3 regions of the Mesorhizobium subarcticum genome follow, and region 3 is predicted to be linked to each of the others. Evidence: predicted binding sites of a transcription regulator. Region 3 holds the regulator's gene; each other region holds the start of a gene.
What was found. Region 3 encodes PhoB, which activates phosphate uptake and scavenging genes when phosphate is short. Its sites were predicted from a motif close to TGTCATNNANCTGTCAT; they were not measured.

Region 1 (4,317 bases), 790 kb from region 3:
CAGCCCGTATTCCAGGCTGTAAGCGACGCGCACCGTCTCGTAGGGCAGCTTGCCCTTCTTGCGGATCGGCACGAAGCCGGCCGAGAGCTGATGGGCGACGGCGCCACCGAGAATGAAGCCGCGCGCCTCGATGCCGGCGATCTTGTCGATCTTCTGCCCGGCATAGGGATGCACCAGCTCGTCAATGGCGCGGCGGAAAGCCCGCGCATTGCCGAGCAGCGTGGTGATGTCGCGAAACAGGATGCCGGGCTTGGGATAGTCCGGAATGGTGCGGATGGCGGCGAGCAGCGTGTCTTCAAGTGAGGATTTCATGGATCGAGATTACCTGAATCGGAGGTTCTTGCGCGACAATTGTTCGATCGAACTGCAGCCCATCAGCTTCATGCCGCGTTCGATCTCGATCCGCATCTGCTCGAGCGCCCGCTCGACGCCCGGCTGGCCGGCCGCCGCCAGCGGAAACAGATAATAGCGCCCGACCCCGACCGCCTTGGCGCCGAGCGACAGCGCCTTCAGCACATGCGTGCCGCGCTGCACGCCGCCATCCATGATGACATCGATCTTGTCGCCGACCGCGTCGACAATTTCGGCAAGCTGATCGAACGCTGCCCTTGAGCCATCCAGCTGGCGGCCGCCATGGTTGGACAGCACGATGCCGCTGCAGCCAATGTCGACAGCGCGCCTGGCGTCTTCCACCGACATGATGCCCTTCAGGCAGAACGGCCCTGACCACAGCTTGACCATCTCGGCGACGTCGTCCCAGGTCATCGACGGATCGAGCATCTCGGTGAAATAGCGGCTGATCGACATCGTGCCGCCGCCCATATCGACATGCTCGTCGAGCTGCGGCAGTTTGAACCCCTCATGGGTGAAGTAGTTGATCGCCCAGCCAGGCTTCAGCGCGAACTGCAGCATGCCGGCGAGATTGAGCTTGAAGGGGATGGCAAAGCCGGTGCGCTTGTCGCGCTCGCGGTTGCCCCCGGTGATGCTGTCGACGGTCAGCATCATCACTTCAACGCCCACCGCCTTTGCCCGCTGCATCATCGCCCGGTTGAGGCCACGATCCCGGTGGAAGTAGAACTGGTAGACCTGCGGGCTGCTGCTGATCTTGCGCGCTTCCTCGAGGCTGACGGTGCCGAGCGAGGAAACGCCAAACATCGTGCCGTACTTGGCCGCGGCCTTGGCCACCGCCCGCTCGCCCTGATGGTGGAACAGGCGCTGCAGGGCGGTTGGCGAGCAATAGAAGGGTAGCGCCAGCTTCTGGCCCATCACCGTCACCGACATGTCGATTTCGCTCACCCCACGCAACACGTTGGGAACAAGGTCGCAGGTCTCGAAGCTTTCGGTGTTGCGGCGATAGGTGACTTCATCGTCGGCAGCGCCATCGATGTAGTTGAAGATCGGCCCCGGCAGCCGCTGCTGTGCCATGCGCCGGAAGTCGGAAAAATTGTGACAGTCGCTGAGCCGCATCATCGATTTCCAGTGCCATGGCGGCCAGCCTTCGCCGCCGGAGCGTCGAATACCAATCGGATGCCGCCGTGCCAACGGCCTAATTGCCGAACTCACCCGTTGGTGGGGCTGTGAACGAAAAGGGGCGCCAGAAGCGCCCCTTCCCGTCGGCAACCGACTGGTGACGACTACATGCCGAGATCGGAACGAAGCTCGGCCTTGGCCACTTCGTACTCGGCCTTGAAATCGTCCCGGTTGAGCAGGACCGCGCAAATGACACTGCCGGAAATCTTGCCCATCTCGACGTCCGATGGGTAATGGATGCCGCCGACCACGCGGTTGTGGGCGTATTCGGCCGCGCGCGCCATGATCTCGGCGCGCTTCTCGGGAAACATGTCGGCAAGGATGATGCCCATCATGGTGCCGACGGCGGCGTGGCCGGACGGCCAGGAGCCGGAGCTCGACAGCTTGACCGCCGGCTTGACGAGGTCGCTGAGCTGGTGCGGACGCGGACGCTTCCAGACATCCTTGGCCGGATCGACGACGGCGCCTTCGGTCTCGACCACGCGATCAAAGAAGGCGCTGAACTTCGGCAGCTTGTCCTTGGTGAAATTCGGCCCCATCACGTCGGCGAAGCGCCAGACATTCTCCTCTGCATCGGCGACGGCGCGCGCTTCCATTTCAGGCGTACGCGTCACCTGCAGCGTCAGCACCTCGCCAAGCTCGGCCTTGGTCTGCGCCGAATCGTTTGCCGGCGGCGGCGGCAGGATCATCGTCAGATCGACATCCTTGTTGGTGACGAAGGGCTTGGCGTCCTCGGCCTGGGCGGCGGACCCGATGACCAGCAGCAGAAGGCCGGCCGCGAGCGATGCATATTTCTTCATGGAGCAATCCTTTGTTGAGAATGCCGAAGGATCGCCGGATGCGGTGACGGCCATATGACGCGACCGTCTCCCGGATGCAAAAAGGGCGCCTCTCGGCGCCCCTGAATTTCGCTATGTGCCCCCAACTCAGTGGGCAACGCCTTCCCACACCTTGCGCTTGACGAGATAGACCAGCGCACCGAATATCAGGAGGAAAAACAGCACGTTGACGCCGGTATGCTTGCGAGCCTCCATGTGCGGCTCCGCCGCCCACATCAGGAAGGTCGAGACATCGCGGGCGTACTGGTCGACGGTCTGCGGCGAGCCGTCATCATAGGTCACCTGGCCGTCGGATAGCGGCTTGGGCATTTTCAGCGACACGCCGGACATGAAGTAAGGATTGTAGTGCGTGCCCTCGGGGATGACCATTCCGGCCGGCGGCGTCTGGTCGTAGCCGGTCAGCAGCGAATGGATATAGTCCGGGCCACCAGCGTCATACTGGGTGAAGATGTCGAAGACGAACTGCGGAAAGCCGCGCTCAACGCCGCGCGCCTTGGCCAGCAGCGACATGTCGGGCGGAGCGGCGCCGCCATTGGAGGCGGCAGCAGCCTGCTCGTTGGCGAACGGCGCCGGAAAATAGTCCGACGGCTTGCCGGGGCGGTCGAACATGTCGCCGGCATCGTTGGGGCCGTCATGGATGGTGTACGAGGCGGCAAAAGACTTTACCTGCGCTTCGGAATACCCGAGGTCCGTCAGCGTGCGGAACGCCACCAGATTCATCGAATGGCAGGCCGAGCAGACTTCCTTGTAGACCTTCAGGCCGCGCTGCAGCTGGCCCTTGTCATAGGTGCCGAACGGGCCGGTGAAGCTCCAGCTCATTTCCTTCGGCTCGTTGATCGGGAAATGCGTCGGTGCCGCCGCGTTGTGCGCCTCTTCGGCCGCGAACGCCACACCGCCGGCGGCCACAAGGCCGATCAGCGCCAGCGAGGTGAGAATCTTTTTCATGCCAAATCCCCTTAGATTCTCTACCGCTCAGCCCTTGGTCTCTGGCGCGGCCGTGGCGCCCACCGGATGCCCGCTGCCGCCCTTGTTCTTTTCGAGCACCGCCTCGGTGATCGAGTTCGGCAGCCTGCGCGGCGTCTCGATCAGGCCAAGCACCGGCAGCGCGATCAGGAAGAAGGCGAAATAGAACAGCGTCGCCATCTGCGCCATGAACACATAGCTGCCTTCCGCCGGCTGCGAGCCCAGCCAGCCAAGCAGGACGGCGTCGGCCACGAACAGCCAGAAGAACAGCTTGTACCAGGGCCGGTAGACCGCCGAGCGAACCTTGGAGGTGTCGAGCCACGGCACCAGGAACAGCATGACGATGGCGCCGAACATGCACAGCACGCCGCCGAGCTTGGAGTTGATCGGCCCGATGTTGAAGGTGATGGCGCGCAGGATCGCGTAGAACGGCAGGAAATACCATTCCGGCACGATATGGGCCGGCGTCTTCAGCGGGTTGGCGACGATGTAATTGTCGGGATGGCCGAGATAGTTCGGCAGGAAGAAGATGAAATAGGCGAAGATGAACAGGAACACGATCATGCCGAACGCGTCCTTGATGGTCGCATAGGGCGTGAAGGCGACAGTGTCGGTCTTCGACTTGACCTCGATGCCGGTCGGGTTCGACTGGCCCACGACATGCAGCGCCCAGACGTGCAGCACGACGACGCCGGCAATCATGAACGGCAGGAGATAGTGCAGCGCAAAGAAGCGGTTCAGCGTCGGATTGTCGACGGCGAAGCCGCCGAGCAGCAGCTGCTGGATCCAGTTGCCGACAAGCGGTATGGCGCTGAAGAAGCCGGTGATGACGGTGGCGCCCCAGAAGCTCATCTGTCCCCATGGCAGCACGTAGCCCATGAAGCCGGTCGCCATCATCAGGAGGTAGATGATGCAGCCGAGGATCCAGAGCAGCTCGCGCGGCGCCTTGTAGGAGCCGTAATAGAGGCCACGGAAGATGTGCATG
Region 2 (4,317 bases), 310 kb from region 3:
GAGACGCGCGGCATGGCCTGCGCTTCGGTGTCACGTTGCAACGGCTCGGCGACATCGGCGCCGGCGGCAAGCTCGGGATCGAGCAGCCGGTGCGTGTAGTCGAAGGTCGGGCCAAGCAACTGGCCGCCGGGCAGGTCCTTGTAGGTTGCAGAGACGCGCCGTTCGACCCGCATGATGCTGGTGTCGATGGCCTTGGAGTAACCGAAGCGCGGCAGCGTGGTGCGGTAGGCACGCACCAGGAAGATCGCCTCGATCATGTCGCCGCGCGCCTGGACGATGGCGAGTGCTGCCAGTTCCCGGTCATAGAGCGAGCCTTCGCTCATCACCCGGTCGACGCCGAGTGCCAATTGCTCGACGATCTGGTCGAGACGAAGTGCGGGCACCGAACGGTCGCCGCGCCGGCGATCGGCGAGCAGGCTGTGGGCGTTGGCAATTGCGGCCTCGCCGCCTTTTACCGCGACATACATGCTAGGCCTCCATCGTCTTGATGCGCGTCGTGCGCGGCAGGCAGGCTATGCCTTCAGCGGTGGCGAGGATGATGTCGACGCCGCGCGGAAAACGCTTGGTGTTCTGCTTCCACTGCTCGACGAAGTGACGCGGCATCTGCGCCGGCGCGATCGTGGCGCTGGTTTCGATGCCAGGACCTTCGAGCAGCAGCGGAGCGCCTGAAGTGAGGTCGCTGACCTGCAGGATCAGTGTGGTCGAGCGGTCGGGATAATCCTGCGTTCCCTGCGAAAAGCCGTCGAGCGCCATCATCTCGGCCGGGTTGGCGACAAGTGAGAAATGCGCGTCGGCCGGCGTGTTGGCCAGCGGCGCGCCGGTGTGGAAACCAAGCCAGGAGCCGATCGAGGCGGAGGCGTTCAGGGCCGGGTCGAGCCAGAGCGGCGTGTCATTGTCGCAGAGCGCCAGGGCTACGGCGCCAGCGGTCGCCGAGAGCGGCGCCGGCGGGCGAGCCAAGGCCGGCAAAGGCCGCACGCTGCCCGGCCGCGCCATCGCATCCATGATCGCGCGGAAAACGGTCTGGGCGTTGAAGACCGGATCGACGAAGCCACCCTCGATCGATTGCGCTGCGATATCCATCAGTCTTCTCCGCGAACCATGGTGAAGAAATCCACCTTCGTAGCCGCCGTCTCGGCGCGGCGTTTTTCATGGGCAGTGGTGAGCGCCGACCGCAAAGGCGCGATCAGCCTGGCCTCGACCTCGGCGCGGCGGGCAGGGTCCTGCCACAGCGCGTCGGCGATCGCCGCCAGCTTCGCCTTCTGCTTGTCGCGGCCAAGCGCGTAGCAATGGCCGACCTGTCCGGAGGGAAGGCGGACGGTGGCGCGGGTGACAGTCGCCTCGCCGACATTGAAGGGCGCGCCGCCGCCGCCGATGCGGCCGCGCAGCGTCACCAGGCCGGTCTCGGGACCGCGCAGCAGTTCGGCTTGCGAAGGCAGGTCGGCCTCGTTCCAGAGCCGGACGATATCGTCGCCGCTCGATTGCGCCAGTGTCGCCATGGCGGCCTTGCGCTCGGCCTGGTCGCGGGCCTCCTGTCCTCGCATCAGCAACATTCCTCCTGGCTAAATTTGTCTATTGATATAGACAACTATACAAATTATACATATTACCTAACGCGTGTCCATGACGGGTGGATGACAGGGCTGGGGGCGAGTCATGATTGGGCAGATGGCAGCTGACAGCATCGAGCGGCGCAGCGGCGTGTCGCTGTGGCGGCAGATTGCCGACAAGATCCTGCACGGAATTGCGGTGGGCGACTTCGCCGAGAATGCCGCGCTGCCGCCGGAGGTGTCGCTCGCCGAACGCTATGGCGTCAACCGCCACACGGTGCGCAGCGCCATATCGGCCCTCGTGCAGGAAGGTGTGCTGCGGGCCGAGCAGGGGCGCGGCACCTTCGTCTTGTCGCGCAAGCGGCTGTCCTATCCGATCGGTGCGCGCACGCGCTTTTCGACCGGCCTGCAAGGGCAGACATCGGAACGGCATATCGTGCTGCTCTCCTCATCGGTCGAGCCGGCCAGCCAGCGTGTCGCCGAGGGGCTTGGCCTTGCCAGGGGCGCCGAGGTGATAAGGTTGGAGACGCGCGGTGAAGCCGACGGACGGCCTGTGTCACGCGCCGCCGGCTGGTTCGATGCCAGCCGCTTTGCCGGCATCGACAAGGCGATGGCTGAGACCGGCTCGATTACCGCGTCGTTGGCCCGTTTCGGCATAGACGATTATCTCAGGCAGTCCACCGTGCTGTCGGCGCGCCACGCCGATGCGGCCGATCTCGCCGACCTCGCCCTGCAGCCGGGCGCCATCGTGCTGGTGACGATCTCCGTCAACGTCACGCCTGACGGCCAGCCGGTCCAGTTTTCCGAGTCACGCTTCCCGGCGGAACGAGTTCGAGCTCAAACTGTCGGCTCTCTGAGCGTCCGTCGCAGTTTATCCGATCTCGATCACAGCCTTGATCAGGCCGGACTTCTCATGTGCCCAGCGGGCGAGATCGCGCGGCGTATCGGCAAGCGAGGTGCGGTGGGTGACGAGCTTGGCCAGCGGTACGGCGCCGTTGCGGATCGAGGCAGCGACATGGTCGAAGTCGGCACGTAGCGCATTGCGGCTGCCGATTAGCGTCATTTCACGCTTGTGGAATTCCGGGTCGGAAAAGACGATGTCGTCCTTGACGACACTGACCAGCACCAATGTCCCGCCATGCGCGACATGGGCGAAGGCCGACTGCACCGACTGGGTGTTGCCGGTGGCGTCGAAGACCACGTCGAAGCCTTCGCCTGATGTCGCTTCCCTGATCAGATCGGGTACCGCTCCGCGTGAGCCGTCGAGAGTTCTGGAAGCCGAGTTCGGCCGCCGCGAAGGCAAGCCGTTCGCTGCTCATGTCGAGCAGCGTCACGTCGAGCCCGGCGATGCGGGCGAAGATGGCGGTGCCGAGCCCGATCGGGCCGGCGCCGATGACCAGCGTGCGGGCACCGGCATCAGCCCTAGCACGCCGCACGGCATGCGCGCCGATGGCCAGGAATTCGACGGCGGCGGCGTCGGTCAGCGACAGGCCATTGGCCGGATAGAGATTTTGCTCCGGCACCAGGATCTTCTCGCACATGGCGCCGTCGCGATGCACGCCGAGCACCTCGATCCTGACGCAGCAGTTCGGCTTGCCGTGCCGGCAGGCGATGCACTTGCCGCAGGACAGATAGGGATTGATGACGACCGGTTCACCGACGGCAAGGTCGACGCCTTCACCGGCCTCGACGATCGTTCCCGACACTTCGTGGCCCATGATGCGGGGATAGGCGAGGAACGGGTGCTTGCCCTCGAAGATGTGGTAGTCGGTGCCACAGATGCCGACATGGCTGACTGCCACCAGCGCCCAGCCGGGGGGTGGCGCGCCGGGCGCGGGACGGTCTTCAAGGATGAGATCGCCGGGGGAGCGGCAGACGACAGCTTTCATGCTTCAATCCAGTCGGTTCACGGCGCCGCCGGCCCGTCGGCCATGCCAGCGGCGATGCCAGTTGTGAATTACTTGCTGCCGCGGCGACGCAGTCCATCGAAGTAGACGATGATGATGATCAACGCGCCGGTGATGATGCGCTGCCAGAAGGCGTTGACGTTGAGCAGGTTGGCGCCGTTGTTGATGGTGGCGAGAATGAATGCGCCGAGCAGCGGCCCATGCACCGAGCCGACCGCGCCGAACAGGGAGGTGCCGCCGATGACGGATGAGGCGATCGCCTGCAGTTCCCAGCCCTCGGCCTGAGTCGGATTGCCTATGCCGATGCGCGAAGCGAGCAGCACGCCGACGAACGCCGCGCAGAGACCCGACAGCGTGTAGGCCATGAAGATGGTGCGCTGGACGTTGACGCCGGACAGGCGCGAGGCTTCGGCATTGGAGCCGACCGAGAACAGGTAGCGGCCCCAGCGGCTGTGGTGGAGGAAGACATAGGCGGGGATGCCGACCAGGATGACCATCCAGAACAGGTTGGGAATGCCAAGGAAGGAATTGCGCGAGAATTCCTGGAAGGCGTCGTTGTTGATCGAGATCGAATTGCCATTGGTGATCAAAAGGCCGATGCCGCGCAGCGAGGTCAGTGTCGCCAGCGTTATGATGAAGGGCGGCAAGCCCATCTTGACGATGCCAAAGCCATGGAACAGGCCGATGGCGACACCGACCAGCAAGGTGAGCAGGACGGCAAGGAAGACCGGCACGCCGGCGTTGATCAGCATTGCTGCGATGACGGTGGCGAAACCGACCACGGCGCCGACGGAAAGGTCGATGCCGCCGGTAATGATGACGAAGGTCTGTCCGACCGCGAGGATCGCGATCATCGAACCCTG
Region 3 (4,317 bases):
GCGAGACCTTGCGCCGTCAGCGCCGCGACAACGCCGCCAGCAGTGCCGTCATTGGCTGCGACCACCGCGTCCACCTTGTTGTCGTTGGCGGTCAGGAACTGTTCCATGTTCTTCTGGGCGTTGGCGGGCAGCCAGCCGTCCGTATAGGCCTCACCGACATTCTTGATCTTGCCGCTATCGATGGCGGCCTTGAGCACTTCCATCGAGCCCGAGAACAGGAAATCTGCGTTCGGATCGGAGCCCGAGCCCTTGATGAAGACATAATTGCCTTCCGGCTTGGCCTTGAACACCGCGGCGGCCTGCAAGCGGCCGACTTCCTTGTTGTCGAAGGTCAGGTAGAAAACATCCTTGTTCTCGATCAGGCGGTCATAGCCGACGACCGGAATGCCTTCATCCAGCGCCTTCTGCACCGCCGGGCCGATCGCCGAGGCGTCCTGCGCCAGGATGATCAGCGAATTGGCGCCCTGCGAGATCAGGCTTTCGACATCGGTGAGCTGCTTGCCGGGATTGGACTGGGCGTCGGCCGAGATATACTTGTCGCCGGCGGCCTCGATGGCCTTCTTCATTGCGGCTTCGTCGGTCTTCCAGCGCTCTTCCTGGAAGTTGGACCACGAAACGCCGATGACTTTGTCCTTCGCCTGCGCGACCGACACAAGCGTCAGCGACATGGCGACACCCGCCAGGATGGCGGCTGTGAATCTCTTCATTGTATCCTCCCTGCGCCGCGTATGGCGCGACCAAACTGGCCCGAAGGCCGGCACAAAGGCTCTAATTTTTTCGAGCCTCGAAAAAACACTGATCCAACACCGAAACGCTGTCAACATCGATTCTGATGGATTTCGATGTCCCCACGAATTTTTTTCGAGCCTCGGAATAAATAAATGACAGGACGGCCCGCTTCTGCCAGTATTTGGGCGTGTCGTCGGCAGTGTTCGAGGGGCCGGAGGAACCGCGGCGACCGGGAGGATGTGGGAAAGCATGTCGGTCGGAATCCGCCACGACGATCTGCGCCGGCGCAACCGCGCCATGGTGATTGCGGCCGTGCGCCGGGCCGGTCGGCCCTCGCGCACCGAGATCGCGGCGACCACCGGCCTCAGCCACTCGACCATATCGGCGATTTCCTCCGATTTGATCGGCGAAGGCATCCTGGCCGAAGGCAAACCGAGCGAGGCCGGCGCGCTCAAACGCGGCAGGCCGCAGGTCGGCCTCGGCCTCAACCCCGAGGCCGCGGCCGTCATGACCGTGGTGCTGTCGCTGAATTTCCTCTCCGTCGCCGTCATCGACTATGCCGGCCAGGTGGTATCGGAGGAGCAGCGCCGGTTGGACACGCTGACTATGTCGCGCGAGGCGCTGATCGGCGAATGCGTGGCCATCGTGCGGCGACGCCTCGCGGATCCCGACATCGATGTCCGCAGCGTCGCTCGCATCGCGCTGGCGATCCAGGGCATCACCGACACCAAGGCCCGGGCAATGCTCTGGTCGCCGATCACGCCGCAGACCGACATCGCCTTCGCCGACATACTCGAAGCCGAATTCGGCATCCCCGCCACCATGGAAAACGACTGCAACATGATGGCGGTGGCGCTGCGCTGGCGCGATCCCGAACGTTATCGCGACGACTTCATCGCTATCCTGCTTTCGCACGGCATCGGCATGGGCCTGGTGCTGAAGGGCGAGCTGTTCACCGGCACCCATTCCTCGGGCGGCGAGTTCGGCCACATGATCCATCGGCCGAACGGCGCACTCTGCCGCTGCGGACGCCGCGGCTGCGTCGAGGCCTATGCCGGCAACTACGCCATCTGGCGCAACGCAAAACAGCTCGGCGAGGACACCGAGCCGGTCGCCGATGTCAGCGACGCGCAGATGCGGGCCCTTGCCGCCACGGCGCGGGAGCGGGACGGGCCGGAACGCGAAGCCTACCGCAAGGCGGGCGAGGCGCTGGGCTACGGCCTCGGCAGCCTGTTCGCCCTGATCGACCCCGCCCCCGTTGCCATGGTCGGTGTCAGCGCCGCCGCCTTCGACCTGATCGAACCGGCGCTGCGGGAGGCCATCGCCCAGACCGCCGGTGGCCAGCATTCGAAATCGATTTCCTTCGACACCGAGCCGAACGAACTGCCCCTTATCCGCGAAGGCTGCGCCATGCGTGCACTGACCTTCGTAGACCAGGAGATTTTCGCGCCGGGCGCGCAGGGTAAGTCAGGCGTTGTCGGCAAGAACGTTGCCTGAATAACGCGTAGGGATATGTTGAGATTCAAGTCAGGCCGAGTCGAGAATGGTGGGTTCCGAGAACCGGAACGGAGCGGACATTTGGGTCCGTGAGTACCGGAAGCGCAGGAAACTGTCATTCGCAGGCCGGCATCACCTGAATATCAGCATATCCCTAATCTTCCCTGATCGCGTAGCCCGCCCCGCGAATGGTGCGGATCACATCCGGCATGCGGCCATTGTTGACCGCCTTGCGCAGGCGGCCGACATGCACGTCCACCGTGCGCTCGTCGATGTAGATCGTTTCGCCCCAGACATTGTCGAGCAACTGGCTGCGCGAGAACACGCGGCCGGGATGGCGCATCATGAATTCGAGCAGGCGGAATTCGGTCGGCCCGAGCCGGATCTCGCTCTTCTTGCGATAGACCCGGTGTGATTCACGATCGAGCACGATGTCGCCGACCTTGAGCACGCTGGACAGCACTTCCGGCTTGGCGCGGCGCAGCAGCGCCTTGATGCGGGCCATGAATTCCGGCGTCGAGAACGGCTTGACCAGATAATCGTCGGCACCGGTCGAGAGGCCGCGTACGCGGTCGCTTTCCTCGCCGCGCGCTGTCAGCATGATGATCGGCAGCCGCTCGGTCTCGGGCCGCATTCTTAGCCGACGACAAAGCTCGATGCCCGACACCGCCGGCACCATCCAGTCGAGCACCAGAAGGTCAGGGACGTTTTCCTGCAGCCGGATTTCGGCTTCGTCGCCGCGCGTCACCACTTCGACCTGGTAACCTTCCGATTCCAGGTTGTAGCGGAGGAGCACGCCTAGCGGCTCCTCGTCTTCCACCACCATGATGCGTGGCGCGATCATCGGCTTGTCACCCTGTTATGCCGCCGGCGCCGACATTGCGGTCTCGTCCTGCTTCGGGCGATTGGCGGGCAGCTGCGTGCCGGTCAGCACATAATACGCATTTTCGGCGATGTTGGTCACGTGGTCGCCGATGCGCTCAAGATTCTTGGCGCAGAACAAAAGATGCGTACAGGCGGTGATGTTGCGCGGATCTTCCATCATGTAGGTCAACAGTTCGCGGAACACCGAGGTGTATTTGACGTCGATGCGCTCGTCGTCATTCCTGAGCTTGGCGAGAGCCGAAGCGTCACCCGCCGCATACTCCTCGACCACGCCATGCACCTGGATCAGCACCAGCTGTGCCATGGCATCGATGGAGTGCGACAGGTCGCGCGGCGTGGCGCTGAGACCGACGGTGCCGACGCGCTTGGCGATGTTCTTGGCAAGGTCGCCGATGCGTTCGAGGTCGCCGGCCATGCGGATCGAACCGACGACATGGCGCAGATCGTCGGCCATCGGCTGGCGCTTGGCGATCAGCGTGATGGCGCGGTCGTCGAGTTCGCGCTGGCGGGCATCCATGATGGCATCATCGGAGACGACGCGCTGGGCGAGAGCGTTGTCGGAGTTCAGCAGCGCCTTGGTGGCGCCGCCGACCATCGAGCCGGCGAGATCGCCCATGTCGCTGATCAGCTTGCTGATCTGTCCGAGCTCCTCGTCGAAGGCTGCAACCGTATGTTCGGCCATGATCCTGGTCCTCGTATGCGTGCGATCAGCCGAAGCGGCCGGTGATGTAGTCCTGCGTGCGCTTCTCGCGGGGCGACGTGAAGATCTTTTCCGTTTTGTCGAACTCGACCAGCTCGCCCAGATACATGAACGCCGTCTGCTTCGAGACGCGCGCCGCCTGCTGCATGTTGTGGGTGACGATGACGATCGTGTAGTCGGCTTGCAACTCGTCGATCAGCTCTTCGATCTTGGCGGTCGACAGCGGATCGAGCGCCGAGGCCGGCTCGTCGAGCAGGATGACTTCCGGCTTCACCGCCACGGTGCGGGCAATGCAAAGCCGCTGCTGCTGGCCGCCCGACAGGCTGAGACCGCTGGCGTTGAGCTTGTCCTTGACCTCGTTCCACAGGGCTGCGCGTTTCAGCGCCTGCTCGACACGGCCGTCCATCTCGGCCTTGCTGATCTTCTCATAGAGCCTGACGCCAAAGGCGATGTTCTCATAGATCGACATCGGGAACGGCGTCGGCTTCTGGAACACCATGCCGATC

Region 1: the regulator PhoB is predicted to act here: its motif matches at 2,374-2,390, upstream of ACZYHG_RS14015 (acid phosphatase).
Region 2: the regulator PhoB is predicted to act here: its motif matches at 1,621-1,637, upstream of phnG (phosphonate C-P lyase system protein PhnG).

The regions. Positions count from the first base shown of each region.
Region 1 covers NZ_CM144237.1:2,886,085-2,890,401, reverse strand. Annotated here, with positions in the region: gene ACZYHG_RS14025 (adenine phosphoribosyltransferase) at 1-312, opposite strand, end outside; gene ACZYHG_RS14020 (alpha-hydroxy acid oxidase) at 322-1,467, opposite strand; gene ACZYHG_RS14015 (acid phosphatase) at 1,635-2,330, opposite strand; gene ACZYHG_RS14010 (cytochrome c1) at 2,457-3,314, opposite strand; gene ACZYHG_RS14005 (cytochrome b) at 3,342-4,317, opposite strand, start outside.
Region 2 covers NZ_CM144237.1:2,398,844-2,403,160, forward strand. Annotated here, with positions in the region: gene ACZYHG_RS11740 (carbon-phosphorus lyase complex subunit) at 1-467, opposite strand, end outside; gene phnH (phosphonate C-P lyase system protein PhnH) at 469-1,080, opposite strand; gene phnG (phosphonate C-P lyase system protein PhnG) at 1,080-1,541, opposite strand; partial or broken gene phnF (phosphonate metabolism transcriptional regulator PhnF) at 1,654-2,404, shown strand; partial or broken gene ACZYHG_RS11760 (zinc-binding alcohol dehydrogenase family protein) at 2,419-3,436, opposite strand; gene ACZYHG_RS11765 (ABC transporter permease) at 3,505-4,317, opposite strand, start outside.
Region 3 covers NZ_CM144237.1:2,091,291-2,095,607, reverse strand. Annotated here, with positions in the region: gene xylF (D-xylose ABC transporter substrate-binding protein) at 1-707, opposite strand, end outside; gene ACZYHG_RS10225 (ROK family protein) at 979-2,226, shown strand; gene phoB (phosphate regulon transcriptional regulator PhoB) at 2,381-3,070, opposite strand; gene phoU (phosphate signaling complex protein PhoU) at 3,086-3,793, opposite strand; gene pstB (phosphate ABC transporter ATP-binding protein PstB) at 3,819-4,317, opposite strand, start outside.